DNA from 4 places in the Serratia sp. NA_112.1 genome. Region 3 is predicted to be linked to each of the others. Evidence: predicted binding sites of a transcription regulator. Region 3 holds the regulator's gene; each other region holds the start of a gene.
What was found. Region 3 encodes CRP, which controls carbon source genes, mostly activating them, when cyclic AMP is high. Its sites were predicted from a motif close to ATGTGANNNNNNTCACAT; they were not measured.
Positions count from the first base shown of each region.

Region 1: the regulator CRP is predicted to act here: its motif matches at 4,595-4,612, upstream of mlc (sugar metabolism global transcriptional regulator Mlc).
Region 2: the regulator CRP is predicted to act here: its motif matches at 1,571-1,588, upstream of glpT (glycerol-3-phosphate transporter).
Region 4: the regulator CRP is predicted to act here: its motif matches at 6,012-6,029, upstream of ACUTQ5_RS03165 (ABC-F family ATPase).

Region 1 is NZ_JBQZFO010000005.1:14,033-21,382, forward strand. Features, by position in the region: gene ACUTQ5_RS12365 (helix-turn-helix transcriptional regulator) at 10-699, shown strand; gene ACUTQ5_RS12370 (VOC family protein) at 791-1,159, shown strand; gene tus (DNA replication terminus site-binding protein) at 1,149-2,087, opposite strand; gene ACUTQ5_RS12380 (MFS transporter) at 2,243-3,508, opposite strand; gene ACUTQ5_RS12385 (LysR substrate-binding domain-containing protein) at 3,655-4,545, shown strand; gene mlc (sugar metabolism global transcriptional regulator Mlc) at 4,704-5,921, shown strand; gene bioD (dethiobiotin synthase) at 6,205-6,876, shown strand; gene clcB (voltage-gated ClC-type chloride channel ClcB) at 6,873-7,350, opposite strand, start outside.
Region 2 is NZ_JBQZFO010000009.1:62,044-69,393, forward strand. Features, by position in the region: gene glpA (anaerobic glycerol-3-phosphate dehydrogenase subunit A) at 1-1,452, opposite strand, end outside; gene glpT (glycerol-3-phosphate transporter) at 1,818-3,173, shown strand; gene glpQ (glycerophosphodiester phosphodiesterase) at 3,256-4,335, shown strand; gene yigL (sugar/pyridoxal phosphate phosphatase YigL) at 4,371-5,171, opposite strand; gene pldB (lysophospholipase L2) at 5,183-6,220, opposite strand; gene rhtB (homoserine/homoserine lactone efflux protein) at 6,356-6,976, shown strand; gene rhtC (threonine export protein RhtC) at 7,103-7,350, opposite strand, start outside.
Region 3 is NZ_JBQZFO010000018.1:19,117-26,466, reverse strand. Features, by position in the region: gene ACUTQ5_RS21275 (LacI family DNA-binding transcriptional regulator) at 1-792, shown strand, start outside; gene ACUTQ5_RS21270 (PhzF family phenazine biosynthesis protein) at 793-1,575, opposite strand; gene ACUTQ5_RS21265 (LysE family translocator) at 1,586-2,188, opposite strand; gene ACUTQ5_RS21260 (hydrolase) at 2,307-3,287, shown strand; gene ACUTQ5_RS21255 (YheU family protein) at 3,284-3,517, shown strand; gene ACUTQ5_RS21250 (phosphoribulokinase) at 3,669-4,538, shown strand; gene ACUTQ5_RS21245 (OsmC family protein) at 4,578-4,985, opposite strand; gene crp (cAMP-activated global transcriptional regulator CRP) at 5,365-5,997, shown strand; gene ACUTQ5_RS21235 (YccS/YhfK family putative transporter) at 6,052-7,350, shown strand, end outside.
Region 4 is NZ_JBQZFO010000001.1:630,044-637,393, reverse strand. Features, by position in the region: gene ACUTQ5_RS03190 (dipeptide ABC transporter ATP-binding protein) at 1-368, opposite strand, end outside; gene ACUTQ5_RS03185 (isoaspartyl peptidase/L-asparaginase family protein) at 388-1,332, opposite strand; gene ACUTQ5_RS03180 (DUF924 family protein) at 1,678-2,214, opposite strand; gene moeA (molybdopterin molybdotransferase MoeA) at 2,309-3,547, shown strand; gene moeB (molybdopterin-synthase adenylyltransferase MoeB) at 3,550-4,305, shown strand; gene ACUTQ5_RS03165 (ABC-F family ATPase) at 4,393-5,985, opposite strand; gene mchS3 (MchS3 family protein) at 6,178-6,591, opposite strand; gene cynR (transcriptional regulator CynR) at 6,726-7,350, opposite strand, start outside.

The DNA of each region.
Region 1 (7,350 bases), on a different contig from region 3:
AAAAAATAAATGTCACGTACCGAGCGTTTACTCGACCTGATGCAGATCCTGCGACGGCATCGCTACCCGGTTGCCGGCCATGCGTTGGCGCAAGAAATGAATATCAGCATGCGTACGCTGTACCGCGATATCGCCACGCTGCAACAGCAAGGGGCTGAGATTGTCGGCGAGGCGGGGGTCGGTTATGTACTGCGGCCCGGGTTTATGTTGCCGCCACTGATGTTCTCGCAGCATGAAATAGAAGCGCTGGTGTTGGGAATGCGTTGGGTGGGGCGTCGTGGTGACAGCCAATTGGCCGGTGCGGCCAATAATGCTCTGGCCAAAATCGCCGACGTTCTGCCTGCTGCACTACGCAATGAGTTGGAGGCCAGCACGCTGCTGATTGGCCCGGTAGATCTGGTGAAGGTGGCAGACGAAACGCTGGTGCTGATCCGCGAGGTGATCCGCCAGGAACGCAAACTGGTGGTGGATTATTGCGATCGAGACGGTAACCCTAGCGAACGTATTCTCTGGCCCTTTGCTCTGGGTTATTTTGAACAGGCACGGATGTTGGTTGCCTGGTGTGAGCTGCGCCAGTCATTTCGCCATTTCCGCCTCGACCGTATCCGTCTGGCGACGCCGTTGGCGCAACGTTATCCCCGTGGCCGCCGTTCGCTGATGAAAGAGTGGCATGAGGTTCAGGACATTGCGCCACAATAATTCTTCGCTGCTGCCAAAAACTGTCAGTAGAGCGCTTTAGCCTTGGGTTATCGGGAGCCGGCCGGTTCCCCTCAGCCAAGAGGTTACAGCGATGACAACTCCAAACATGACCCTTCTTTATGTTGATAACCCAGAAAACAGCGCCGCTTTCTACCGTCGATTATTGGGGCAGCCACCGGTGGAGCTTTCGCCCACTTTCGCGCTGTTCGTCTTGAGCAACGGCCTAAAACTGGCTATGTGGTCGAAACATAGCGTCGAACCTGCCGCAGCGGCGACCGGTGGGGGCGGCGAAATCGGCTTTATGTGCGAATTGCCGCAGCAGGTGGACGTGCTCTATCAGCGGTGGTGCGAACAGGGGCTGAAGGTGATTCAGCCGCCAGTGATGCTGGACTTCGGCTATAGCTTCGTTGCCTGCGATCCGGATGGCCATCGTCTGCGGGTATACAGCCTCAGCGAGTAGGAACGTCGGTATATAAATGCAGCCGTTTGACCAGCAGCCGCAGCGGTCTGGCATCCGGCTTGTATTTATGTTTGACCGCCGCGACGTCGTAATTGAGTAATTCGCCAATCTTCGGTACCTGAGCACCGTTTTCTACCTGGCACAGGGCAATCAGCGGCAGTGGGCAGGGGTGTTGCACCTGTTTTTGCTGCGGCTGATACCACACCCGGGCGATGGGTTGCACTTTTACCGGCCGTTTGATTTTCAACACGGCCTGCTGTGGCAGGCGGCTGACGTCGTCGATCTCACGGCTGACCAGTTCGGCCCATTGCTCGCGATTATAGGGGGGCACGGCGCGTCCGGCCTTCAGGCTCTTTTCCAATTGAGCCAGAATGTCGTCGCGTTTCACGTTCTTGATAATGTGCTTGTTTGCCCAGCCAAAACGCACCGAGTCCGGATTGGTTAAAAGGGTGAGGGTACGATAGGCACTAAGGGTGATTAAGCCATGTAGATGAGTGTGGACAAAGTCAAAACGTTGCTCTGGTGCCAGGCCAGAGTCGACGGTGATGATCTGTTCCAGTTCGGCCTTCAGCTGGTTAATCAGGGCAATTTGCTGTTGCAGCGCCAGGTATTCAGGTTGTTCCACCGCCAGACAAATCACACCGGGCAGGCGCACAGCCGCTTTGCTACTGATGTTGTGCTTGTTGTGATGGATAAACAGCCGCTGATAGTGTTCCAGCGCCAAATCGCGAGCGGCCAGGCCAACATGCTGTTCGACGGCAATCTGCGCCACCGTGTCATGTTCCTTGCCTTTCTCGATTTCGGGCAGGCTAAACACCCGCCCAGCCAGCAAGTGCAATGGCTGGATCTGCTGGTGGAGACCCGTTAGCGCCTGTTCCAGTTCGCTGAAGCAAGCATTCATCCTACCGATTAAATCGTATTTATCCATCACGCGTTCCTATTTTAGTTACAACATACAATAAGAGGGTAATAAACGAAAGGGCAACATCAGCAACGGTGTTAACGGCAATACCGAGCTGTCCAGCCAGGCAGCGTTTTTAGGGGTGTTACCGCCTGCCTCTCGTGCAGGCGGTAAGGCAGGGATTAAACGCGGGTCGCTTCCGGCAGTTTCTTCAGGTAATGCACCACCAACAGGGCCAGCAACAGCATCACGCTGATAAAGGCCACCACGCCATTCCAGCCGAAACTGTGCCAGAACACGCCACCGAGGGTACCGGCGACGCTGGAACCCACGTAATAACAGAACAGGTAAAGTGAAGATGCCTGGCCCTTGGCGCGGCGCGCGCGGCGACCAATCCAACTGCTGGCAACCGAGTGGGCAGCAAAGAAACCGGCGGTGAACAGCATCATGCCGATAAAAATAACCGCTACCGGTGCCAGTGCGGTAATCAGGATCCCGATCAGCATTATCAGGGTCGACGCCAACAGCACCGGCCCGCGGCCGAAACGTGAGGTCATAGCACCGGCTTTCGGCGAACTGTAAGAACCGGTCAGGTATACCACCGACAGCAGACCTACTATCGCCTGGCTGAGGTGATAAGGCTCCGACAGCAGGCGGTAGCCAATATAGTTGAACATGGTGACAAAACTGCCCATCAGCAGAAAACCTTCGGCAAACAGCAGCGGTAAGCCTTTGTCGTGCCAATGCAGGCGGAAGTTTATAAGCAGGGTGCGCGGACGCAATGAACTGGCACGAAAATGTTTTGATTCGGGCAAAATGCGCCAAAACATGCAGGCCGCGGCCAGCGCGAACAGACCGATCACCGCCAGCGATACCCGCCAGGAGAAGAAGTCGGTTAGCACCCCCGTCACCAGGCGGCCGCTCATACCGCCGATGGAGTTACCGCTGATATACAGTCCCATCGAAAAGGCGACAAAACTGGGATGGATCTCTTCGCTCAGGTAGGTCATGCCAACGGCGGCGACGCCACTTAACGAAAGGCCAATCAGTGCGCGCATCAGCAGAATGCCATGCCAACTGGTCATAAAGGCGCAAATCAGGGTGCAAATAGCCGCCAGCAGCAGCGCCACTACCATCACTGATTTACGGCCGATGGCGTCGGACAGCGGGCCGGTAAACATCAGACCGATCGCCAATAGCCCGGTAGAAACCGACAGCGACAGACTGCTTTGTGCCGGGGAGATGCCGAAGTCCTGAGACAGAACTGGCAGGATAGGTTGCACGCAATACAGCAAGGCGAAAGTGGCAAGGCCGGCGGAAAATAACGCCAGAGTGACGCGCATAAACTGCGGTGTTCCGCGTTCGATGTAGGGAAGTTTGTTAAGGGTGGAACGTTGGGTTTTTGGCGCAGTGGCCGCGTTATCGTTGGCGGCCCGCGTCGACGGCATATCGGCCGCAGAGCGCACAGGGGTTGTCACAGTCTTTCCTTACCGAACATCGGGTATATATCAACACATTATGAATTAACAAAATCATAGGGAGAGGGCAGTTTTTTGTCTAATATATTAATAATTAAAATTGAGATGTTTAAAGTATGAATATCGAATTGAGGCATCTGCGTTATTTTGTCGCCGTGGCGGAAGAGTTGCATTTTGGTCGTGCCGCAGAACGTCTGCGTATTTCTCAGCCGCCGCTCAGCCAGCAAATCCAGGCGCTGGAGGAAATGGTCGGCGCACGCCTGCTGGCGCGCAACAACCGCAATGTCAGCCTGACCCAGGCGGGGGAATTGTTTCTGAAAGAGACCTATCAGGTGCTCGATCAGGTGAATCGCGCTGCCGAGAAAGCAGCACGGTTGGAACGTGGCGAACTGGGCGAATTGACCATAGGTTTCACCTCGTCGGCCCCCTTTATCAGCGTGGTATCGCGCAGTCTGCGAGCTTTTCGTCAGCAGCACTCACAGGTGCATATCAAGATGCGTGAAGTGAACACCAAGCAGCAGATTGAACCCTTACTCAATGGCGAGCTGGATCTGGGCGTGATGCGCAACACCCGCTTACCGGACGTGTTAAAGCATCAGCTTTTACTGTGTGAACCCCTGGTGGCGGTGGTACCGGAAGGGCATCCGTTAACCCATGTGGCACCCGGTACGTTACGCTTCCACCATCTGGCGGAAGAACCTTTTGTTTTTTTCTCCCGTGAAGTGGGAACCGCGCTGCATGACGAGATTTTGTCGCTGTTGGCCAAAGCGGGGATCACCCCTTATATCACCCAGGAAGTCGGTGAGGCGATGACCATTATCGGCCTGGTTTCCTCCGGATTGGGCATCTCGATTCTGCCGGCGTCTTTCGCACGGGTTAAAATCGACGGGGTGCAATATTTACTGCTGGCGGAACCTGAGGCGACGACCGAAGTTTGGTTGGTACATCATCGCCAACGCCCCCTGACAGCTGCGGCCAAGTCCCTGATGGCGTTACTGTTACCCTGAAAGCCAACTGGGTAAATAAAACGCAATCCGCAGGCAAAGTAGGGTGAATTTGTGCAGCAAATCACATAACGAATCAAATAGTTGACGCTGTATTACAAAAGCCCCACCATAGCCGATAGTCTTTATTTAGAAGCGCGAAAAATAGTAGGAGCAGGTTTGTGATTGCGGTTGGGCAGCCTGGGCATATCGATCAAATCAAGCAAACAAATGCAGGGGCAGTTTATCGGCTAATCGATCAACTGGGCCCAATTTCGCGCATCGAACTGTCAAAACGGGCGCAGCTCGCTCCCGCCAGTATCACCAAAATCGTCCGTGAACTGCTGGAAGCCCATCTGGTTAAAGAAACCGAGTTCCAGGAAGTCGGCAGCCGTGGTCGTCCGGCGGTTGGGCTGGTGCTGGACACCGAAGCCTGGCACTACCTTTCCGCCCGTATCAGCCGTGGCACCATTACGCTGGCGCTGCGCGATATCAGCAGCAAACTGGTGGTGGAGGAGTTGTTGCCACTGGCCGCTGAACACCCCGACCCACTGTTAAAACGCATTCTTGCTGAAGTCGACCAGTTCTTTATCCGCCATCAAAGCAAGCTTGAACGCCTGACGGCGATCGCCATTACGCTGCCGGGCATGGTTGACGCGATTTCCGGCGTGGTACACCGTATGCCGTTTTACGATGTCGAAGATATGCCATTAGGCCCGGCGTTGGAAACGCGTACCGGTCTGCCGGTTTACCTGCAACACGACATCAGCGCCTGGACCATGGCCGAAGCCTTATACGGCGCTTCGCGCGGCAGCCAAAACGTGATTCAGGTGGTGATCGACCACAACGTTGGCGCTGGGGTGATCACCGGTGGCAGGGTGCTGCATGCCGGTAGCCGCAGCGTGGTCGAGATTGGCCATACCCAGGTCGATCCTTACGGCAAACGCTGTTACTGCGGCAATCACGGTTGCTTGGAAACCGTCGCCAGCATCGAAAATATGCTGGAAATTGCTCGTGCGCGCCTCGGAAGCTCAATGAGCTCCAGCCTGCACGGGGCACCGTTGACGGTCGAGTCTCTGTGTGATGCGGCGCTGGCGGGCGACCAACTGGCGAAAGACATTATCCTTGGGGTGGGGCACAGCGTGGGCCGCATCCTGGCGATCATGGTTAACCTGTTCAATCCGGAAAAAATCCTGGTCGGTTCCCCGCTGAACCGGGCGGCAGAAATTCTACATCCGGCCATTGCCTCCTGTATACGTCAGCAATCGCTACCGGCCTACAGTGAGCAGATTCAGGTGGAGCCCACTCAGTTCTTCAATAAAGGCACCATGCCCGGCGCGGCACTGGTGAAAGAAGCGTTATACAATGGTTCGCTGCTGGTGCAGTTGCTGCAAGGGTAGGCTGCGCCCCAAAAAGCCGTACTCTGCGTTGTCGGCCTTGAACGTAGACCCGCTATGCCCAGCATCCTCCGCCTTGATTACGGTTTTTTGGGGCTGCGACGGTGCCACGGTCAATCATGGGGCACAGCCTTTCACCAATCAGTAATTCTTATCGTTTAACGACAAAAGGTTGAGCTACCTCAAGCCCCGTCTCCCCGGCATCCTCTAGACTTTTCCCGTTCGTCGCTTTCGCCACATTCTTGGCGACTTTTTGGTTAACGGTGCATCTCGGGGCAATTAATTCATGTTAACGCGTTTATTTGTTACAGGTACGGATACCGATGTCGGTAAAACCGTGGTTTCCCGCGCTTTATTACAGGCGCTTGCTGCGCAGGGCCGTTCTGTGGCCGGCTACAAACCTGTCGCTACGCGCTGTCAGGAAACCAGCGAAGGCCTTCGCAATAAAGACGCTTTGGTGTTGCAGGCATCTTCGACCATGGCGCTGTCGTACCAGGAAATTAATCCCATTACCTGTCTGGAAGAGGTCTTTCACGCGCAATCTACCAAGGATACCGACTACGGCGTGATGAGCAGTGGGCTACAACATTTGTTCACCAAAGCCGATACCGTGGTGGTAGAAGGGAGCGGCGGCTGGCGCGTATTGATGAACGATATGCGGCCTTACGCCGAATGGGTCATTCAGGAACAACTGCCGGTGGTGCTGGTGGTGGGGATCAAACTGGGCTGCGTCAGCCACGCTTTATTAACGGCGCAGGCGATCATAAATGACGGTTTGCCGCTGCTGGGCTGGGTTGCGAACCGCATCAATCCGGGGCTGGCACACTACGCCGAAACTATCGATGCGATGCAGCAACGCATTCCTGCGCCGCTGCTGGGTGAAATCCCTTATCTGCCACGTGCCGAACAGCGTGAACTGGCGCGCTATCTGGATATCTCGCCACTGCTAAACCGCTAGGCATTGTGATAGACCGACACCGAACGTAAGCCGCGTGAGACGGTGGTGGCGATCACACAGGCCAACAAAATACCCGGTAGCAGGGTATATTCCCCGGTCATTTCGAACACCATCAGCGCTGCCATAATCGGCGCGTGGGTGGTGGCCGCCAACAGCGTTGCCATGCCGGTTAACGCCATCAGAATCGGTACCGCACTGCCCAGCTCCGGCCAGATGGTGCAGAGTTGCCCAACTAGCGAGCCGAGCGCCGCCCCGACAAACAACGTTGGCGTGAACACACCGCCAGGCGCACCGGAGCCACTGCTGGCGAGCACCGCCAGCAACTTGCAGATCAGAATGGCGCCTACCAGCAATACGCCGGGCGGCGCACTGAGCAGCGACTGCACCACGCTGTAGCCATTGCCCCATACCTCAGGAAACAGCAGCGACAGCAGCCCGACAATCAGTCCACCTAATGCCAATTGCAGCGGCGGT
Region 2 (7,350 bases), on a different contig from region 3:
CAACAGCCCGGCGGCACGGCAGGCGCAGAGCTCCCCCTGGCAGGTGCCCATGCCGACACGGGTACGGCGGCGTAGATCGAGCAGGTTATTGACGGTGAGGGAGTTCACCGCATAACGCACTTCACCGGCGGTGACCGCTTCACATTCGCACACCAGGCTGTTATCCAGCCGATCGCCGGCCGGTACCTGACTGGCCCTGTCGCCGTGGCGATAAACCGCCGAGCCGCGAATGCTGGCAGGCAGGGAAACCACGCTGCGCACCGTTTCTTCCGCCGACTGACGGGAGCCGGGCAAGGCTTCCTGCGCGGTGGTACAGGGGCTATCCAACCTGAGCTTTTCACACACTTTATCGGTCGCCCACTGCGCCATCAGCCGGTAGGTCATCAACTTGCCGCCGGTAATGGTGATAAAGCCTTCCAGGCCGTCGCGGCTGGCATGATCGAGCAGCACGATGCCACGGCTGACGTTGCGGCCGCTGGGGTCGTCGTCACTGGCTACCAGTGGCCGCACACCGGCATAGGCTCGCAGAATACGCGTCTGCGCCAGCTCCGGCGCCAGCAGCGCCCCCTCGCGGATCAGAATGTCCACTTCCTGCGGCGTCACCAGCATGTTGTCGATCTGGTCATAATCAATATGGGTTGAGGTGGTGCCAATCACCGAGATGGTGTCGCCCGGCACCAAAATATCGGCGTCCGCCGGTTTGCGGCAGCGATTGATCACCATGTTGTTGATGCGATGGCCGAGGATCAACAGCGCGCCCTTGGCCGGGAACATACGAATGCGCAGATCGGCATATTCCGCAATCTGCTGGCCCCAGATGCCCGCGGCATTGACGACCACTTCGGCATGAATATCGTAGCGCTGCGCAGATTGATGGTCGAAAACACGCACTCCGGTTACACGATCGCCAGCGCGAAGTAAACCGACCACCTGATGATAGGTGAGGATCTGCGCACCGTGCTCTCGGGCATCGAGCATATTGGCGGTTGTGAGACGGAAGGGATCGACAGTGCCGTCCGGCACGCGAACCGCGCCGATCAGCGCCGGATTGGCCGCTGGCTCCAGACGCAGCGCCAACTGTGGGTCAATCGCTTCGGCGTTGATACCGGCACTGTGGCAGGAGGCAATAAACTGTTGTTGGTAGGCCAGAGAATCCTGCGGCAGCGTAATAAACAGCCCATCGGTACGCTCGATGCAATGGTACGCAATGCGCTTGAGGATTTGGTTTTCTTCTATGCATTCACGCGCCGACTCGCCGTCGGTCACCGCATAGCGTGCTCCACTGTGCAGCAGCCCGTGGTTGCGCCCAGTGGCACCGGTAGCGATATCGTGACGCTCCAGCAGTATACAACGCAGGCCTCGGCGCGCGCAGTCACGAGCAATGCCCGCACCGGTCGCACCACCGCCAATGATGATCACATCCGTTTCGTTATCCGATGAATGGCTGCTCATGAGACTCTCTCAGAATCTGTAGTTATTCACCTATTGAGCCACATTCATTGGGGGCTTTGTTTGATAAGGAACAATAACGAACTCAAAACGAAAACCAAATGTCCACAAAAAACCATGAATGTGATCATAATCACGATTTTCAGGCGTTTTTCTATTTCATAACGTTAACGAATCGCTCAAAATCCGCCGGTGTTTCATAAAAGTGTAACAAATGCGCCATTCATCACAGCGACACCAGGCTGATTTGACTAGGATGACGCTCGTTATGGAACAAAAAAACACCACATTCGATATCCGCTCAATCATCAAATGAACGTAAAAGATCATATTGATGTGATAACTAGATAAAGCCATCGGAGGCGCTCATGTTGAGTATTTTTAAGCCGGCAGCACACATTTCCCGTGTGCCGGTCGACAAAGTCGACCCGCTGTACCGTAAATTGCGCTGGCAAATTTTTATGGGGATTTTCTTCGGTTATGCCGCCTACTACCTGGTGCGCAAGAACTTCACCCTGGCCATGCCTTACCTGATCGACCAGGGCTTCAGCCGCGGCGACCTCGGTTTCGCCCTGTCCGGTATTTCCATCGCCTACGGTTTTTCCAAATTCATCATGGGGTCGGTTTCTGACCGCTCCAACCCACGCGTGTTCCTGCCCGCCGGCCTGATCCTGGCTGCTGCGGTGATGCTGTTCATGGGCTTCGTGCCATGGGCGACTTCGAGCATCGCGGTCATGTTCGTGCTGCTGTTCCTGTGCGGTTGGTTCCAGGGGATGGGCTGGCCGCCATGTGGTCGTACCATGGTGCACTGGTGGTCGCAGAAAGAGCGCGGCAGCATCGTTTCGGTCTGGAACTGCGCCCATAACGTGGGTGGCGGTTTGCCGCCACTGCTGTTCCTGCTGGGCATGGCCTGGTTCAACGACTGGCATGCAGCGCTGTATATGCCGGCCTTCGGCGCCATCCTGGTTGCTCTGATCGCCTTCGCCCTGATGCGTGATACCCCGCAATCCTGTGGCCTGCCGCCGATCGAAGAATACAAAAACGATTACCCGGACGACTACAGCGAGAAAGCGGAAGAAGAGCTGACGGCCAAGCAGATCTTCATGCAGTACATCCTGCCGAACAAACTGCTGTGGTACATCGCCGTAGCCAACGTGTTCGTTTATCTGCTGCGTTACGGCATTCTGGACTGGTCACCGACCTACCTGAAAGAAGTGAAACACTTCGCGCTGGACAAGTCTTCATGGGCTTACTTCCTGTACGAGTATGCCGGTATTCCGGGCACCCTACTGTGCGGCTGGATGTCGGACAAGGTGTTCAAGGGTAACCGTGGTGCCACCGGTGTGTTCTTCATGACGCTGGTGACCATTGCCACCGTCGTTTACTGGCTGAACCCGGTCGGTAATCCTGGCATCGATATGGCCTGTATGATCACCATCGGTTTCCTGATTTACGGCCCGGTGATGCTGATCGGTCTGCACGCACTGGAACTGGCGCCGAAGAAAGCCGCCGGCACCGCCGCAGGCTTCACCGGTCTGTTCGGTTACCTGGGCGGCTCTGTTGCAGCCAGCGCCATCGTCGGCTACACCGTTGACTACTTCGGTTGGGACGGCGGTTTTATGGTGATGATTGGCGGTAGCATCGGTGCGGTTGTGCTGTTGTTGCTGACCATGCTGAGCGAGAAAAAACACCACGCGGAAATCGCTGCCAACAAACGCGGTTAAGCGTCATACAACTTTCGCATTATTTAAAGGCCGCGCTGCGGCCTTTTTATTACCTGGCACCTACAACATGGAGAACAACAATATGCGGACTCAAGTCAAAGCCCTGCTAACAGGGATTATCCTGGCCACCTCAATGGTCAGCGCTGCACAGGCTGCCGACAAGGTGGTGATCGCCCACCGTGGCGCCAGCGGCTATCTGCCGGAACACACGCTGCCGGCGAAGGCTATGGCCTACGCGCAGGGTGCAGACTTCCTCGAGCAGGATCTGGTGATGACCAAGGACAACGAGCTGGTGGTGTTGCATGACCACTATCTCGATCGCGTCACCGACGTAGCCGAACGTTTCCCGGACCGCGCACGCAAAGACGGCCGCTATTACGCCATCGACTTTACCTTGCCGGAAATCAAATCGCTGAAGTTCACCGAAGGCTTCGAGATTGAAAACGGTAAAAAAGTGCAGGGTTACCCTGGCCGCTTCCCGATGGGTAAATCCGATTTCCGCGTCCATACCTTCCAGGAAGAGATCGAGTTTGTGCAGGGTCTGAACCATTCAACCGGCAAGAACATCGGTATTTACCCGGAAATCAAAGCGCCATGGTTCCACAAGCAGGAAGGCAAGGATATTTCCAGCAAGGTGCTGGCGGTGCTGAAGCAGTACGGTTATACCGGCAAGGGTGACAACGTTTATCTGCAATGCTTCGACGCCAACGAGTTGAAGCGGATTAAAACCGAGCTAGAGCCGAAGATGGGCATGGATCTGAAGCTGGTCCAACTGATTGCCTATAACAAATGGCAGGAAACCTATGAGCAGAAGGCCGATGGCAAATGGGTGGAATATGACTATGACTGGATGTTCAAGCCGGGTGCGATGAAACAAATCGCCCAGTATGCCGATGGCATTGGGCCGGACTACCACATGCTGGTGGTGGCTGAGAAATCCAAACCGGGCAAGGTGGTACTGACCGATATGGTGAAAGAAGCCCATGCCAACAAGCTGGCGGTGCATCCCTTCACCATCCGTGCAGACGCACTGCCGGACTACGTTACCGACGTAAATCAGCTGTATGACGTGATTTACAATCAGGCAGGCGTTGACGGCGTGTTCACCGATTTCCCTGACAAGGGCGTGCAATTCCTGCAAAAGCAGAACCAGCACAAGTAATACCGTTCGGGGCGCCGCAAGGCGCCCTGTTCATATCAACCCAGGAACATCTTGCGCAGATAATGCGGCACCGCGTCATCGACATTGGAGCCAATCACTTCCAGCTCCGGCAGCTTGTCTTTCAGGCGCTGATGCGCGTCGCGCATGATGCAACCCTTGCCAGCCATCGACAGCATTTCCAGGTCATTCATGCCGTCGCCGAAGGCAATGCTCTCTTTCAGCGTATAGCCGATGATCTTGGCTACTTCTTCCAGCGCATGGCCTTTTGACACACCACCGGCCATCACTTCCAGACAAGTTGGGAACGAGAAACTGACGTTAACCCGATCTCCCCAACGCGCATTGATGGCATCTTCCAGCGGCAACAGCTTTTCATGATCGTCACAGGTGAAGTACACCTTGCACACGCCGTCGGTTTCCAACAGGCCCGGTTCGAACAACTGGTACTGGAAAATCGATTCCTGGAAAAACTCTTTCTGTTCAGGGCTTTCGCGGTTGATGTACCAGTCGTCGTTGCGGTAGACGTTGGTGGTGATGTCCGGATCGTTATGCAGCATACCGTAGAGATCGCGGGCAATGTCTTCGGCCAGGTTGTGGCTGAAAATCAACTCACCGTCAGTGTTATGCACGCGAGCGCCGTTGGAGGTGATCATAAAGGCGCTGATCTCGAGGTTATCGCGGATCTGCGCAACGTCGATGTGATGACGGCCGGTAGCAAAGACAAAATGTACGCCACGCTGGGTCAACAGCTTCAGTGTCTCTTTGGCGTAAGGTGACAGGGTGTGGTCGGGTGACAGCAGCGTGCCATCTAAATCGGAAGCGACGACGTGATACATAGCGGTAATTTCTAACCTCTAATGGTGTAGTCGGCGGTAGGGGTACCGCCTAAGTGTTGAGCAAAGAAACGCAGGATTGCGCTCAGTGCTTCGGCGCGCATCGCGTCCCGCTCAAACAGGATCTCATGCCGTGCGCCTTCGATAACCTGCGGTTTTCCCCCTTCACAGGGATGTCCCGCTTCTGACAATGCCTGACAAAAAGCCTGATGAGAACGGTTGTCGACCACCCGATCCTCACCGGCCTGCAATAATAATAGCGGCGTGGTGATTTTAGCCGCTTGGGCGATGATCTCTCGTCCGGCCTGCAGGCTTTCCCGTACCCAGTGGTAGGTTGGCCCTCCCACCTGCAACTCGGGATAATCGGCGTAATAACGCAAACAGCGACGGTAGCGCTCACGGCTGTGGGTCAACACGTTGACCACGTAAGGTAGCGGTCGCCACTGACCGGTCCCTATCGCATAGTAATCGCGCACCCTCGGGTGCTTCTCCGTCCAGTTCAGAATGCGGTTGGCCATCCAGCCTGGCATCGGCAAATAAATGCCGAACATCGGTGCACAGAACGCAGCAGCGTCAAATGCTTGTGGCTGGCAGGCCAGAAACTGCGCCAGGATCGCACCGCCCATCGAGTGAGCCAACGCAAAGTGTTGCCGGTAACCCAGTGGCACCACTTCCTGCTGATAAAACTGGGCAAAGTCGTCGACGTAATCGGCAAAGTTTATCACATGACCGCGGTGCTTATCAGCCAGCAAACGGCCGGAACGGCCTTGCCCGCGATGATCCAAAATCATCACGTCATAGCCGCAATGGAACAGATCGTAGGCAATCTCGGGGTATTTAATATAACTTTCGATACGACCGGGACTTACCACCACCACCCGCTGATGGCGAGGGGAACTGAAACGCACAAAACGGATGGGGACGCCGCCGACCCCGCTGAACTCACCCTCCTCACGCTGCCGCCAAAAGTCCAGCAGCGGTCCCGTGGCGAAAGCAGCAAACTGCTTTTCACGCGTTAACCAATCATCAGTGCTGAGAGTAAACGACGTCATCAAGTGCTTTTCCCTGAGCTACCAGTGGCAAAAATGTGACCTCTGGCACAAGAAATAATACTAGCGTATTGTGATTCAATTCTTACAAAAACCGCATCATTTTGGCACAAATTGGCGCTTTCAGGGAGTACTGCAATGACCTTGGACTGGTGGTTAACCTATCTGCTGACAACTCTTATCCTCAGCCTGTCACCCGGTTCAGGAGCAATCAACACCATGAGCACCGGTATCAGCCACGGTTATCGTGGCGCAGCGGCGTCCATTGCCGGCCTGCAGGTTGGGCTGAGCCTGCATATCGTACTGGTGGGTATTGGTCTGGGTGCGCTGGTATCGCAGTCACTGCTGGCGTTTGAAATGCTGAAGTGGTTCGGCGCCGCCTATCTGGTCTGGCTTGGCATTCAACAGTGGCGCGCTGCAGGTTCGCTGGACTTGCATACGCTGGCAGGTACTATGCCGCGTCGCCGTCTGTTCCGCCGTGCTGTGCTGGTGAATCTGACCAACCCGAAAAGCATCGTGTTTCTGGCCGCACTGTTCCCACAGTTTATTTTGCCCAACCAACCGCAAGCCGAGCAGTATCTGGTGCTCGGTGTCACCACCGTGGTAGTGGATATTTTTGTCATGATTGGCTACGCCACGCTGGCCACCCGCATTGCCGGTTGGCTGAAGACGCCTCGTCAGATGCAGTTGTTGAACCGTATTTTCGGTTCACTGTTTATTCTGGTGGCCGGGCTGCTGGCTACGGCCAGAAAAGCCTGAAAATTCGAGTTTAGGCGTTATTGTCGCAGATAGGTTGGACGCGGCCAGCGCTCAGGACCCGGAGCATACATAAAGTACGTGAGGAGTCTGCGCACTGCCCGGGTACAACCTGGCAAGTAAAATAGCCTAACGGGTAAAGATCAGATGCAAGCCGAAACCGGTGAATAGCACACCCGCCAGCCCGTCAATCCACTTGGCCAGCCGTTGATAACCGCGGCGCATGGTCGGCAATGCAAACACCACCGCCACCAGGCTGAACCAGACAAAAGTCTCAGCGACGATCAGCAAGAACAAGCCCCAGCGGGCACCGGCACCGACGTCATCCCCTACAAACAGTGAAAATACGCTGCCGAAATAGATAACCGCTTTCGGGT
Region 3 (7,350 bases):
TTGGTTTCCAGTATCACCAATCCTTTTTGTTCCCTGGTAGTACGCGGGATCGAAGAAGAAGCCGAACGCCACGGCTACCACATTTTACTGTGCAACTCCGAATCCAATCCAACCCGGGAGTCCGCCTATCTCAGCCTGCTGAGCGGTAAAGTGGTCGACGGCGTGATTACCATGGACGCCGTCAGTTGCCTGCCCGGCCTGACCGCAATGATTGGCGATTTCCCCTGGGTACAATGCGGTGAAGGCGATCCCGAGTTTCGCGCCTCTTCAGTCACCATTGACAACCATCAGGCGGCGATGGCCGGCGTGCGTTATTTAGTTGCACGGGGCCGACGACGTATTGCCCTGATCAACAGCGACATGCGTTATCTCTACTCGCAGCAGCGAGAGCAAGGTTATCGACAGGCGCTGGCCGAAGCCGGGTTCGACTATTGTCAGGTGGAATACGTCGAGGGGCTGGAATATGCCGCCGGTGCGTTGGCCATGGGTCGCCTGCTGGATACCGAGCCGCGGCCGGATGCGGTATTCACCATCTCCGACGTGATCGCCGGTGGAGCGATGAGCACCCTGCACCAACAGGAATTGCGCATTCCCGAAGATGTCGCGGTAATGGGCTTTGACGGCGTGCCATTCGGTGCCGTCACCACGCCACCGCTAACCACCGTCGAACAACCGATGCACCAGTTCGGCGTGCGCAGCGTGCAGTTACTGCTGGAAAAAATCAAAAATCCGCAACAACCGCCGCGCAATGAAATGCTTAAGTGGCGGCTGGTTGAGCGTGGCTCAGCCTGATTACAGGCTCAATTCCCCACGCAAAAACGTGTGCGCATAGCCACCAATCAAGGTGCGATCGCCCTTCAGCTCACAGAACAACTCTCCACCGCGCGCCGAAATCTGCAGTGCGTGCAACTGATGGCGACCAAGACGTGCGCTCCAGTATGGCATCAGCGTGCAGTGTGCGGATCCGGTCACCGGGTCTTCGCCGCCGTCGAGGGTAAAATAGCGCGAGACAAAATCCGCCGCCTCACCCGGAGCGCTGACAATCACTGCCCGGCCGACCAAGGCAATCAGTGCCGGGATATCCGGCTGCAATGCCCTGACCTGCGCTTCGTTTTCCAACACTACCAACAGCGCATTGGCCTGCCACACTTCCTGCGGATGAGCGCCCAGCAGCGCCGCCAACCCTTCAGGTTCCACAACCTTCTGCGGTGGCCGGGACGGGAAATCCAGGACCATGCGTTCGCCATCTTCGGCGTCGCGTTTGACGTACAGGTCGCCGCTCGCCGAGCGGAAACGAATATCCTGCAGCGCCGGGTTCACCACGCTGAACATCACGTGTGCCGCCGCCAGCGTGCCGTGACCGCACAAATCGACTTCTCGCTGGGGCGTGAACCAACGGATGGCCGACATATCGCCATCGTCCCAGACAAAACTGGTTTCCGGCAGGTTCAGTTCATTGGCGATGGCCTGCATCTCCGCAGCCGACAAAGGCTGTTTTAGCAGGCAGACGCCGGCCGGATTGCCACGAAACCCTTGACCGGTGAAGGCCGCAATATGGAAGTAATTCTCCACCATTCACAATTCCTCAATGCCAGATGAGTAACACACAGGCCGCGGTGAGCAACCCCATAGAAACGTTAAAAATGATCCAGGCCTTTTTGCTGCGCAGCAGGCGGCCAATCACCGTGCCAAATCCCAGCCAAATCACGCCGGCAATGATGTTCACCACGAATATGCCCAGTGAGATCGCCAGAATAGAGGAGTTGTATTGAGCACCAGCCAGGCTGAAGCTGGCCACCGCCCCCAGCGCCATCAACCAGGCCTTGGGATTAAGGAACTGTAGCAGCCAACCCTGGTACAGCCGTATCGGTTTGGGCGGTGCCACGTCGGTTTCAAGTTTTTCATAAGCGGCGGTAGCCACTTTCCATGCCAGCCACAGCAGATACAGGCTTCCGAGAATTTTCAGCACCAGATGCAGCGCCGGATAAACCAGAATCAAGCTGCCGACGCCGAACGCCACCAACAGCAAAATGCTTTGCATGCCGAGCATGATGCCAATCATCAGCAACAGTGAACGCATAAAGCCGAAGTTGGCACCGGAAGTGGTCAGTAACATATTGTTGGGGCCAGGTGTGATCGCGGCAACCCACAGAAAACCTAACATCGAAAGAAATAAACTCGCATCCATCAGGCGGGCGCTCCTCACCCAGGTCATTTTTTGCAGTATTATTGTTAACTCAGGGTAGTGAAGCTATCAGCGCACTAATCATCCCACAAGAGTGGCCAATAAGAATTTAATTCAAGCTATGCATGAATCCTTTCGCCCGTTGAGCGGGGCCAGTAATCCCCATCTGCAAACGCTGCTACCACGGCTGGTGCGTCGCCACGTGCAGTTGAAACCCCACTGGCAACGGCTGGAACTGCCCGACGGTGACTTTGTCGATCTCGCCTGGAGCGAAGATCCGGCTCAGGCCGGCGGCAAGCCGCGCGTGGTGCTGTTCCATGGCCTGGAAGGCAGTTTCTACAGCCCCTATGCCCATGGTCAACTCAACGCCTGGCGTGAAAAGGGCTGGCTCGGGGTGGTAATGCATTTTCGCGGTTGCAGTGGCGTGCCGAACCGCAAGCAACGCATCTATCATTCCGGTGAAACGGAAGATGCGCGCTTCTTCCTCCAGTGGCTGCGTACTACCTACGGAGAAGCCCCCACCGCTGCCGTTGGCGTCTCACTCGGCGGCAATATGCTGGCCTGTTATCTGGCACAGCAGGGCGCCGACAGTCTGCTGCAGGCGGCGGTGGTGGTTTCTGCGCCATTGATGCTGGAACCTTGCTCATGGCGGATGGATCAAGGCTTCTCGCGGGTTTATCAGCACTACCTGCTCGGCCAGTTGAAACAAAACGCCACCCGTAAACTGCTGCACTATCCTGATACCCTGCCGCTCAAGCTGCCGCAGCTCAAGGCATTGCGTCGGATCCGCGACTTTGATGATGCGATTACCTCGCGCATCCATGGCTTTAGCGATGCCACCGATTATTACCGCCGTTGCAGCGCCCTGCCACTGCTGCCGTCGATCCAAACGCCGCTGTTGATCATCCATGCCAAGGACGATCCTTTTATGACCGACGAAGTGATCCCCGAAACCGCCACGCTGCCGCACAACATTGAATATCAGTTGACCGAGTTTGGCGGCCACGTCGGTTTTGTCGGCGGTACATTGAAAAAACCCCATATGTGGCTGGAATACCGTATTCCATCCTGGCTTGCCCCTTACCTGGAAACAATCAAGTGATCATCCCCTGGAAAGAACTGGAAACCGAGACCCTCAATAGCCTGATTGAATCCTTTGTGCTGCGCGAAGGGACCGACTACGGTGAGCATGAACGTTCCCTGGAACATAAAGTGGAAGACGTGCGCCGCCAATTGAAAAACGGCGAGGTGCTACTGGTATGGTCAGAACTGCATGAGACCATCAACATCATGCCGCGCGGGCAGTTCCGTGCCGGGCAAGAAGAAATTTAGTGACTGTCGGTTCTATGACTGACGGAAAAAATCAGGTAACAATGAGGGATTGCAAACCAACGCGCGGAATTTTGCCCTTGGCGAAAAGGTGTCAAACAGACCAAAAATTTTAACTGACGCCTGCGCATTAAACACGGAGTGACCCATCACCATGTCCGCCAAACATCCCGTTATCGCAGTGACCGGCTCCAGCGGTGCCGGCACCACCACCACCAGCGTGGCGTTCCGTAAAATCTTTCAGCAGTTGAACATCCGCGCCGCGGAGCTGGAAGGTGACAGTTTCCACCGCTATACCCGGCCGGAAATGGACGCGGCGATCCGCAAAGCGCGCGATCTTGGCCGTCATATCAGCTATTTCGGCCCCGAAGCGAACGATTTTGGCCTGCTGCAACAAAGCTTTAGCGAGTACGGTACCAACGGCACCGGTCGTTCACGCAAGTATCTGCACACCTACGATGAAGCGGTGCCCTATAACCAGGTACCGGGGACCTTTACCCCGTGGGAAGCCTTACCGGCACCGACCGACGTGCTGTTTTATGAAGGGCTGCACGGCGGCGTAGTGACCGAACACAACGACGTGGCCAAGCATGTCGACTTGCTGGTCGGCGTGGTGCCTATTGTTAACCTGGAATGGATCCAAAAGTTAATTCGCGATACCGGCGAGCGTGGCCACTCCCGTGAAGCGGTGATGGATTCAGTGGTGCGTTCGATGGAAGACTACATCAACTACATCACACCGCAGTTTTCGCGCACCCATATCAACTTCCAGCGGGTGCCGACGGTAGATACCTCCAACCCGTTCGCCGCCAAGGCGATCCCCTCGCTGGACGAGAGCTTTGTGGTGATCCACTTCCGCGGCCTGGATCAGATCGATTTCCCTTATCTGCTGGCGATGCTGCAGGGATCTTTTATCTCGCATATCAATACGCTGGTGGTGCCGGGCGGCAAAATGGGATTGGCAATGGAGTTGATTATGGCGCCGCTGGTGCAGCAACTGCTGGAAGGCAAAAAAATCGGCTAACTTACCGGAGCGCGGCAACGGACCGCGCCCCTTTATCTATCAGGACACCGCGCGGATCTCAAAACTGTGGGTCACGCTGGCGGCCTTGCTCAGCATCAATGACACCGAACAGTACTTCTCGGCGGAAAGATTCACCGCGCGCTCAACAATTTTGTCACTTAAATCTTTACCGGTGACGATGAAATGCAGGTTGATATGGGTAAACAACCGTGGCGCTTCTTCGCGCCTTTCAGAGGTCAGCTTCACCTCGCAATCACGCACGTCGTTGCGTCCTTTTTGCAGGATCGACACCACATCTATCGCGCTGCATCCTCCCACCGACATCAGCACCATTTCCATCGGACTGGGCGCTTTATCGCCGGCGTTGCCGTCCATCAATACCTGATGGCCAGACGCGGATTCGCCCAGAAACGTCAACCCTTCCACCCACTTAACTCTTGCCTGCATGCTGGTCACTCCGGTTAATTTCTTAAAATCAGACTACGCTTTCGCATAGAAACTGGCAACGGAACCTGATGCTAATCATGCTGAAGCGAGACAACACAAGACACCCGCCTCACTCTGTGCTACAAACAGAGCCGCAATAAATCTTTCCGGGACACTGATTTCAGGGAAACTCCCAGGGAAAGGCTCCTTTACCGGTATGTTAACAGAATGTAGCTTGCAGCTCTCCCGGCAAGTTAATATGCTAGAGCGACAGCGTATATTTATGACACGCCTCAAAACCTGCTGCCAGCTACCATTAAAACAACGGCGACAGCACGTTTTACAGGGAACTCTGACCCCTGTGACACAAGGCAGCGATAACAACAGAGGATAACAGCGAATGGTTCTCGGCAAACCGCAAACAGACCCTACTCTCGAATGGTTCCTGTCTCATTGCCATATCCACAAATATCCATCCAAAAGTACGCTGATTCACCAAGGTGAAAAAGCCGAAACGCTTTACTACATCGTCAAAGGCTCCGTCGCGGTGCTGATTAAGGATGAAGAAGGTAAAGAGATGATCCTGTCCTACCTTAACCAGGGGGATTTCATCGGCGAGCTTGGATTATTTGAAGAAGGTCAGGAGCGTAGCGCCTGGGTTAGGGCGAAAACCGCCTGTGAAGTGGCTGAAATTTCCTACAAGAAATTCCGCCAGTTGATTCAGGTTAACCCGGACATCCTGATGCGCCTGTCAGCTCAGATGGCAAACCGTCTGCAGATCACCTCTGAGAAAGTGGGTAACCTTGCTTTCCTGGACGTTACAGGCCGCATCGCGCAAACCCTGCTGAACCTGGCGAAACAGCCTGATGCCATGACCCACCCGGATGGTATGCAGATTAAAATTACCCGTCAGGAAATTGGCCAGATCGTCGGTTGCTCACGTGAAACCGTTGGTCGTATTCTGAAAATGCTGGAAGATCAAAACCTGATCTCCGCCCACGGCAAAACTATTGTCGTTTACGGCACCCGTTAATCACTGAAAAAACGGCGCGATAATTCGCGCCGTTTTTTTATGCCCCTAGTCATCATGTGGCGCCGACTGATTTATCATCCGGAAGTTAATTACGCACTACGACAAACGCTGGTGCTGTGCCTGCCGGTTCTGCTCGGGCTGTTGATCGGCCAACTACAATACGGCCTGCTATTTTCCCTGGTTCCCGCCTGCTGCAACATCGCCGGGCTGGACACGCCTCATAAACGCTTCTTTAAACGCCTGATCGTCGGCGGTTCACTGTTTGCATTCAGCAGTTTGTTGCTGCAGCAAGCTCTGTTGTGGCAGTTGCCGCTGCCGATACTGATGCTCGGCCTGGCGCTGCTGCTCGGTGTCAACGGTGAAATAAGCCCGCTACACGCCCGTCTGCTGCCTGCTGCGCTAGTTGCCGCCATCTTCTCCCTCAGCATGGCCGGTACGGTGCCGCTTTGGCACGCGCCGGTGTTATATATCGTGGGCACGGCCTGGTACGGCCTGTTTACCTGGTTCTGGTTCAAGCTGTGGAAAGAACAGCCGATGCGCGAGTCGCTTAATCAGCTCTATCTGGAACTGGCGGACTACTTCGAAGCCAAATATTCGCTGTTGACCCAGCACACCGACCCGCAGACCGCATTACCTCCCCTGCTGGTGCGCCAGCAAAAGGTCATGGATCTGATCACCTTGCTGTATCAACAACTTAATTTTCTCCCCCATGCCAGCAATCTCGAACAAAAGCGCCTGCAACGCACCTTCCAGGTCGCGCTGGATTTGCAGGAACACATCACCGTCAGCCTGCACCTGCCGGAAGAGGTGCAAAAACTGGTAGAACAGAGCCAGGCCGAAGCCATTATCCGCCGCAATGCGCAGGTAATTGCCAATCGGCTGCGCACGGTGGCGCACGATATTCTCTACCACCAACATTCGCAACGCTTCAATATGGGCAATGAACTGACAGCATTGGAAAAAGTGGCGGCACAGCACCCGGAGAATCCGGTTGGGCAGTTCTGCTACTACCACTTCAGCCGCATCGCCCGCCTGCTGCGTACCCAGCATCCACTCTACCGGCGTGACCTGATGGCCAATCAAAACCGCCTGCCGTTTTGGCCGGCGCTGGTCAGTTATCTGTCGTTCAAATCCAATGCCATGCGTAATGCGGCACGATTAGGCGTCACGCTGGCGGCAGGCAGCAGCCTCGGGATGATGTTCAACCTGCCGAAACCCTACTGGATCCTGCTCACTATCATGCTGGTAAGCCAGAACGGCTACAATGCCACCCGGGTGCGCATCCAGCACCGTGCGCTCGGTACTCTGGCCGGACTCGTCATCGCCGCCGGTCTGCTGCAATTACAACTGCCC
Region 4 (7,350 bases), on a different contig from region 3:
ATCGGCTCCTGAAAGATCATCGCCATATCGGCACCACGCACCCTGCGTAACGTGCCCTGAGGTGCGCGAGCCAAATCGAGCAGCTCGCCGTTTCGCCGACGCAATGACATGCTGCCGCTGACGATGTTGCCACCGCCCTGTTCGACCAGGCGCATCAATGCCAGCGAGGTGACAGACTTGCCCGAACCGGATTCACCGACGATCGCCAGCGTTTCACCGCGATCAACATCAAATGACAGCTTACGTACCGCATCCAGGGTGTCGCCCTGTTGATGAAACTGAATGCTGAGATCGCGCACCGACAGTACGCGCTGCGGCGGTAGCCACAACCCCGGCTCGGCCGTGAGCGACATTAAGGTCTCGGTCATGTCCCCTCCTGGTGAACGGTTAGCGGTAAATCCCTACGGACGGCGCATCGCCGACATAACCAAAACCGCGGTACATCCCCTCGCTGTTAAACGGCAGCGCCACGTTGCCCCGACTGTCGATGGCAATCATGCCGCCGCTGCCGCCCATCGCCAGCAGTTTTTCCATTACCACCCGGTCGGTAGCCTGCTGCAGGCTGAGACCGGCGTATTCCATCAGTGCGGAAACGTCATAGGCCGACACGCCACGCATGAATATTTCGCCGGTACCGGTGCTGGACACCGCCACGGTGGCATTGTTGGCATAACAACCGGCACCAATGATCGGGGTATCCCCCACCCGACCGGCCTGTTTGTTGGTCATGCCACCGGTCGAGGTCCCCGCAGCCAAATTGCCCAAAGCATCCAGCGCCACCGCGCCGACGGTACCGAACTTGCGGTCGGGATCGAGCGGCTCAGCGCCATCATGATCGAGCAATACTCGGCCTTGCTCCGCCTGGGTGCGGTGCAGCTGGTCAAAACGTTGTTGGGTAAAGAAGAAATCGGGGGTAACCATTTCCAGCCCATGGTCGGTGGCGAACTTCTCCGCCCCCTCACCGGCGAACAACACATGCTGGCTATTTTCCAGCACCGCGCGTGCGGCCAGTATCGGGTTGCGTATCCGGCTGACGCCCGCCACCGCACCGGCATCACAGGTACGCCCGTCCATCACGCAGGCGTCCAGCTCATGGGTACCCTGATGAGTAAACACCGAGCCTTTACCGGCATTAAACAACGGGCACTCCTCCAACAAGCGTACGGCTTCGGTCACCGCATCCAATGCGTTGCCGCCCTGGGCCAGGATCTGCTGACCTGCGGCAACAATGCCGGATAACGCCTGAATATACTCCTGTTCCTTTTCAGCATTCAGCGCCGAGCGGGTAATTGCGCCCGCGCCGCCATGAATGGCAATCACTGGTTTGCTCATATGCCTGACGCCCTGTGTTAATCCCGCACCGTTCCCGGGCTGATAATTAATTATTTTTTCTTTTCCCGACTATATTTAGCCCTACATTCTATGTAAAGCATTAAGTCAACGCTCAGCATTCAGCGTAGTCCGCTTAGATTATTTCGCACATTGAAATAGCTTAATGGAATAAAAACAGTGTGTTAGAGTGGCGCGAAAAAGCCATAAATAATGATTGGGATTTTTGGTAAAAGCAGCGACCAGATAGACAACTATTATCCTGAGAAATAACCGATAGCTCTGAATATTTAACCGTCACAGGTTCAACCTGCTGTTTTTTAGCAGGCTGAACGCAGATGATAATATTTAGAACCCGGAACCCGGCAGCAACAGAAATGCCTCTTCTTCCGGAGTTGAGACGCGGCCTAATATCGCATTACGGTGCGGGTAGCGGCCAAAACGGTCAATAATGGCCTTATGCCGCAATTCGAACTCCAACTGGTCACCATTATCCAGCTCGGTATACAACACCAGCGCCTGCTGATGGATCTGCGCCGATTCCGAGTGCATAAACGGCAAATAGAGAAAACCCCGTTGTTCCTTGCTGAGTTGCCCACATTGCCCGCTGCGGATCGCTTCTTGTGCCAACACCAGCGCCATGCAATCGCTGGCAAATGAACGCGGCGTGCCACGGAACAGGTTGCGGCTGAACTGATCGAGCACAATCACCTCCGCCAGTCGCCCCTCAATGGTTTCTCGCCAGTGCGCCAACTCCCCGGCAGCGGCGGCCTGCCAGATTTGGCCAAAGCGCATATGCAGCAGGCGATCGAAATCATCATCCTTTTTGAACCACAAAGCCGGTTCGATCTCGTCAAACCAAAAGTCTAATACCTGTCTGTGCATCACTGCCTCCTGTTGTTTACATCAGCATAGCATCCTTCATAATACCCCCACATTGCCGCTATTTATCGCGCACCCTGATTACGGAGTTCCCCCGATGGATCATTGCCATACTTCCGATCTCATTTCCCTGGAGCAGGCACTGGAGAAGATGCTCAGCCAGCTCTCCCCCCTGCAGCAGACCGAATCCATTGCCCTGACCGCCGCCGCAGGCCGCATTACCGCTGCCCCGGTCATTTCGCCGATTGACGTACCGCCGTTTGCCAATTCGGCTATGGACGGTTACGCCGTGCGCCTGGCGGATTTGCAAGCCAACGCGCCGTTGCCGGTGGCGGGCAAAGCCTTTGCCGGTGCCCCGTTTGATGGCGACTGGCCGACCAATACCTGCCTACGTATTATGACCGGCGCTCCTGTCCCTGTAGGCGCCGAAGCGGTGATCATGCAGGAACAGGCCGAGGTGAGCGATGCAGGGGTGCGCTTTACGGCCGAAGTTCAAGCCGGGCAAAATATTCGTCTGGCAGGGGAAGATATTCGCCAGGGCGCAGGCGTGTTGCCCGCAGGTGTCCGACTGGGTGCCGCGCAATTGCCGCTGTTGGCCTCGCTTGGCGTTGCCGAAGTTCAGGTGATGCGCAAGCTGAAAGTCGCGGTGTTCTCCACCGGCGACGAGTTACAACCGGTCGGCCAGCCGTTACAGGCAGGGCAAATCTACGATACCAATCGCTTTGCGGTGCGCCTGATGCTGGAACAGCTGGGCTGCGAGGTGATCGATCTGGGCATTATCCGCGACAATCAAGCAGCGCTGCGCGCCGCTTTCGATCAGGCGGACAGTCAGGCCGACGTGGTGATCAGCAGCGGTGGCGTTTCGGTCGGTGAAGCCGACTACACCAAGCAGATGCTCGATGAACTGGGTGAAGTCAGCTTCTGGAAACTGGCAATCAAACCGGGTAAGCCTTTTGCCTTCGGCAAGCTGAAACACGCCTGGTTCTGTGGTCTGCCGGGCAACCCGGTTTCTGCCGCCCTGACCTTCTACCAGTTGGTGCAACCGCTGCTGGCAAAACTGGCAGGTCACAGCGACTGGCAGTTGCCACCGCGTCTGCAAGCGCGCGCATTGACGCCGTTGAAGAAAGCGCCGGGCCGTCTCGACTTCCAGCGCGGGGTATTTAGCAGTAACGCCCAAGGCGAGTTGGAAGTCAGCAGCACCGGCCATCAGGGCTCGCACGTGTTCAGTTCGTTCAGCCAGGGGAACTGTTTTATCGTACTGGAGCGCGATCGCGGCTCTGTCGCAGTGGGTGAAAAAGTGGAAATTGAACCCTTTAACGCCCTGCTGAGGAGCTAAGCATGCTGCCGGAATTAACCGATGCCGAAGCATTGCGCTATAACCGCCAGATTATCCTGCGCGGTTTCGACTTCGACGGTCAGGAAAAGCTGAAAGCCGCACGGGTGCTGATTGTCGGCCTGGGCGGTTTGGGTTGCGCCGCTGCGCCCTATTTGGCTGCGGCAGGGGTAGGTCATCTGACGCTGGTTGATTTCGATACCGTTTCGCTCTCCAACCTGCAACGCCAGATCCTGCACCGCGACGCGCGCATTGGCATGGAGAAGGTTAATTCGGCGCGTATCGAGCTGAGCGCCATCAATCCGCATATCCATATTGATGCCGTTGACGGACAGCTGGACGATGAACAGATGACTGCACAGATTGCCGCCAACGATCTGGTGCTGGACTGTACCGACAACGTGGCAACACGCGATCTGCTCAATCGCCTGTGCCATGCGCAGCGCAAACCGCTGGTATCCGGCGCGGCGATCCGTATGGAAGGGCAACTCAGCGTCTTCACCTACCAGGCCGATGAACCTTGTTACCGCTGCCTGAGTCGGTTATTCGGCGACAACGCCCTCACCTGCGTCGAGGCCGGTGTAATGGCACCCTTAGTGGGCACCATCGGCACTCTGCAGGCTATTGAGGCCATCAAACTGCTGACGCAATACGGCCAGCCACTCACCGGCAAACTGCTGATGTTTGATGCGATGAGCATGCAGTTCCGTGAGATGAAGCTGCCGAAGGATCCGCAGTGCGAGGTATGTGGCGGGGAATAGCAGACACAAAAAAGGCGGGAATACTCGCTCCCGCCTCAGATTACTGGTCAATTTACAGGCGCTGCATGCAACGCCCCTACCAGTGTGTTACACGATACCCTGGCTACGCAGATAGTCTTCGTAGTTGCCGGTAAAGTCGATGACCTTGGTCGGTGTCATTTCCAGTACGCGGGTCGCCAGCGAGCTGACGAACTCACGGTCGTGGGAAACGAAGATCAGGGTGCCTTCGTACATTTCCAACGCCATGTTCAGCGATTCGATGGATTCCATATCCAGGTGGTTGGTGGGTTCATCCATAATCAGGATGTTAGGGCGTTGCATCATCAACTTGCCGAACAACATGCGGCCCTTCTCCCCCCCTGACAACACCTTCACTTTCTTCTTGATGTCGTCCTGGCTGAACAGCAAACGACCCAGTACGCTGCGGACTGCCTGCTCGTCGTCTTTTTCCTGCTTCCACTGGCTCATCCAGTCGAATACCGTCAGGGTATCATCGAACTCGTATTCGTGATCCTGCGCGTAGTAACCGATCCTGGAGTTCTCAGACCATTTCACGCTGCCGCTGTCCGGTTGTGCATCACCAACCAGGGTTTTCAGCAGGGTAGATTTACCGATACCGTTCGGGCCCAACACCGCCACTTTCTCGCCCACTTCAACCATCAGATTGAACTTGCTGAACAGAGGACCGTTGTCGAAGCCTTTGGCCAGCGCTTCCACTTCCAGTGCGTTACGGAACAGTTTTTTGTCCTGTTCGAAACGGATGAACGGGTTCTGACGGCTTGAAGCCTTAATTTCTTCCAGCTGGATCTTATCGATCTGACGGGCACGTGAGGTTGCCTGCTTGGATTTGGAGGCGTTGGCACTGAACCGGCTGACGAACGACTGCAGTTCGTTAATCTGTGCCTTCTTCTTGGCGTTATCCGCCACCAGACGTTCACGCGCCTGAGTGGCCGCCGTCATATATTCGTCGTAGTTGCCCGGATATACGCGCAGTTCGCCGTAGTCCAGATCCGCCATGTGAGTACACACCATGTTCAGGAAGTGACGGTCGTGCGAAATGATAACCATGGTGCTGTTACGCTCGTTCAGCACCTGTTCCAGCCAGCGAATAGTATCGATGTCCAGGTTGTTGGTGGGTTCGTCGAGCAGCAGGATTTCCGGATCGGAGAACAGTGCCTGCGCCAGCAACACACGCAGTTTGAAGCCAGGTGCGATTTCGCTCATCGGGCCATAATGCTGTTCGACCGGGATGCCAACACCGAGCAGCAGCTCGCCGGCACGCGCTTCGGCAGTGTAACCGTCCATTTCGCCGTAAGCCACTTCCAGATCGGCTACTTTATAGCCGTCTTCTTCGCTCATTTCGGCCATAGCGTAAATACGGTCACGCTCTTCTTTCACTGCCCACAGTTCATGGTGGCCCATGATAACAGTGTCCAGCACGCTGTATTGCTCAAAAGCAAACTGATCCTGACGCAGTTTACCCAGACGCTCGTTCGGATCGAGGAACACGTTGCCGCCGCTCGGTACCAGATCGCCGCCCAGGATTTTCATAAAGGTGGATTTGCCGCAGCCGTTGGCCCCGATCAAACCATAGCGGTTACCGCCACCAAATTTTACAGAGATGTTTTCAAACAGCGGCTTACTGCCAAACTGCATAGTAATGTTGTTAGTGCTTAACACAGCGCTCGCTCTTCATATCATTAGGAATGTGATTTGGCGCGCATTATGCCATAACGGTGATAAGAGATCGCGGGAAGTTTTGGTGACAATTTGAGCAATGATGCGGTGGCAGAAAAAGCCAGGCACCACGCGGTGTTCTTAAGGCCGGAGGCAGTAAATCCCATCCGGCGGATTGAGGGGAAATAAATACACTCACCAGCAGCCATGCTTTAAGATAGTGAAATAGACCTCTTTAAATTTTTCTGTCCTTAAAATATCCCCTTTCAATACCGAAACCTGTTTATCCCACTCCTGGGCAAAATCGGCTTCGCCGTTGTTGTTAAGCTTTTTTAAGCCACAGGCGGCATAAAGTTTGGCTTCTGGCGTTGCCTGCGGATTTTTGGCAATGCGCAAGAAAATGGCTCCCGCATCCTGATAGGTTAGGATTTTTATTAACTCGGTCTCGCCAACGCTGCCAATACCAACAAACCCATTCATTCCCAAAGAGAAGTTGTTAACCCTGGATAAAACATTTTCTGTCTCTTCACTGCTTTGCTCAGCGGTATAGCCGTAGAAGGAACAGAAAGAGACAACGAACAAAGTCACAACGCGAAAAATCATTTTCATAAAAGTCTCCCTATTCAACCGGTTTTATACCCTAAATAATTGGAGTTGCATCAAGGCGGCAAGTTTGTAAATCCCCAGGAGCTTACTCAGGTAAGTGACAGGGGTGAGCAAACGCAGCCAACACAGATGCAGCTTCAAGTATGACGGGTATAGACCGGGTTGGCATGTGCCGACATCAAATCCTGCTGATGTAAAACCGCTACAAACGCCTGCGATGCCGCGCTGCGGTAAGCGCTCTTACGTTGCAGTAATACCGCCCGACGCGCCGGCAAGGCGGCGACAAGTTGCACCGACCGCAACTGCGGATCCGCCTGGGCAATCGCCGCCGGTAGAATGGTGGCCAGTTGACCACGGCGCACAATCTCGAGGATAGCACCAATCGCATTGGCCTCTACCGCCACCAGCGGGCAGATACTCTGCTGGCGGCAATAACCATCGATGAACTGACGGGTAGCAAAATCTTCGCTCAGCAAAGCCAGGGGTTGCCGTTCAAGCTCCTCCGCCGTCAAAGGGTGTTGCCGTTGGGCCAAAAGATGATCTGCGCCAACCACCATATTCAACGATTCACTAAACAGGTCTGTGGCCTCGATATCTACCGACTGCGCCTGGCCAAAAGCAATCCCCAAATCCAACCTGTCCTCTGCCAGCAACGCCTCGATTCTGTCCTGCGTCATTTCCTGAATACTCAGAGATATGCCCGGATAACGCCGATAAAAGGCATCGATAACCGGGCCAACCAGATAGGCGCTAAAGGTCGGC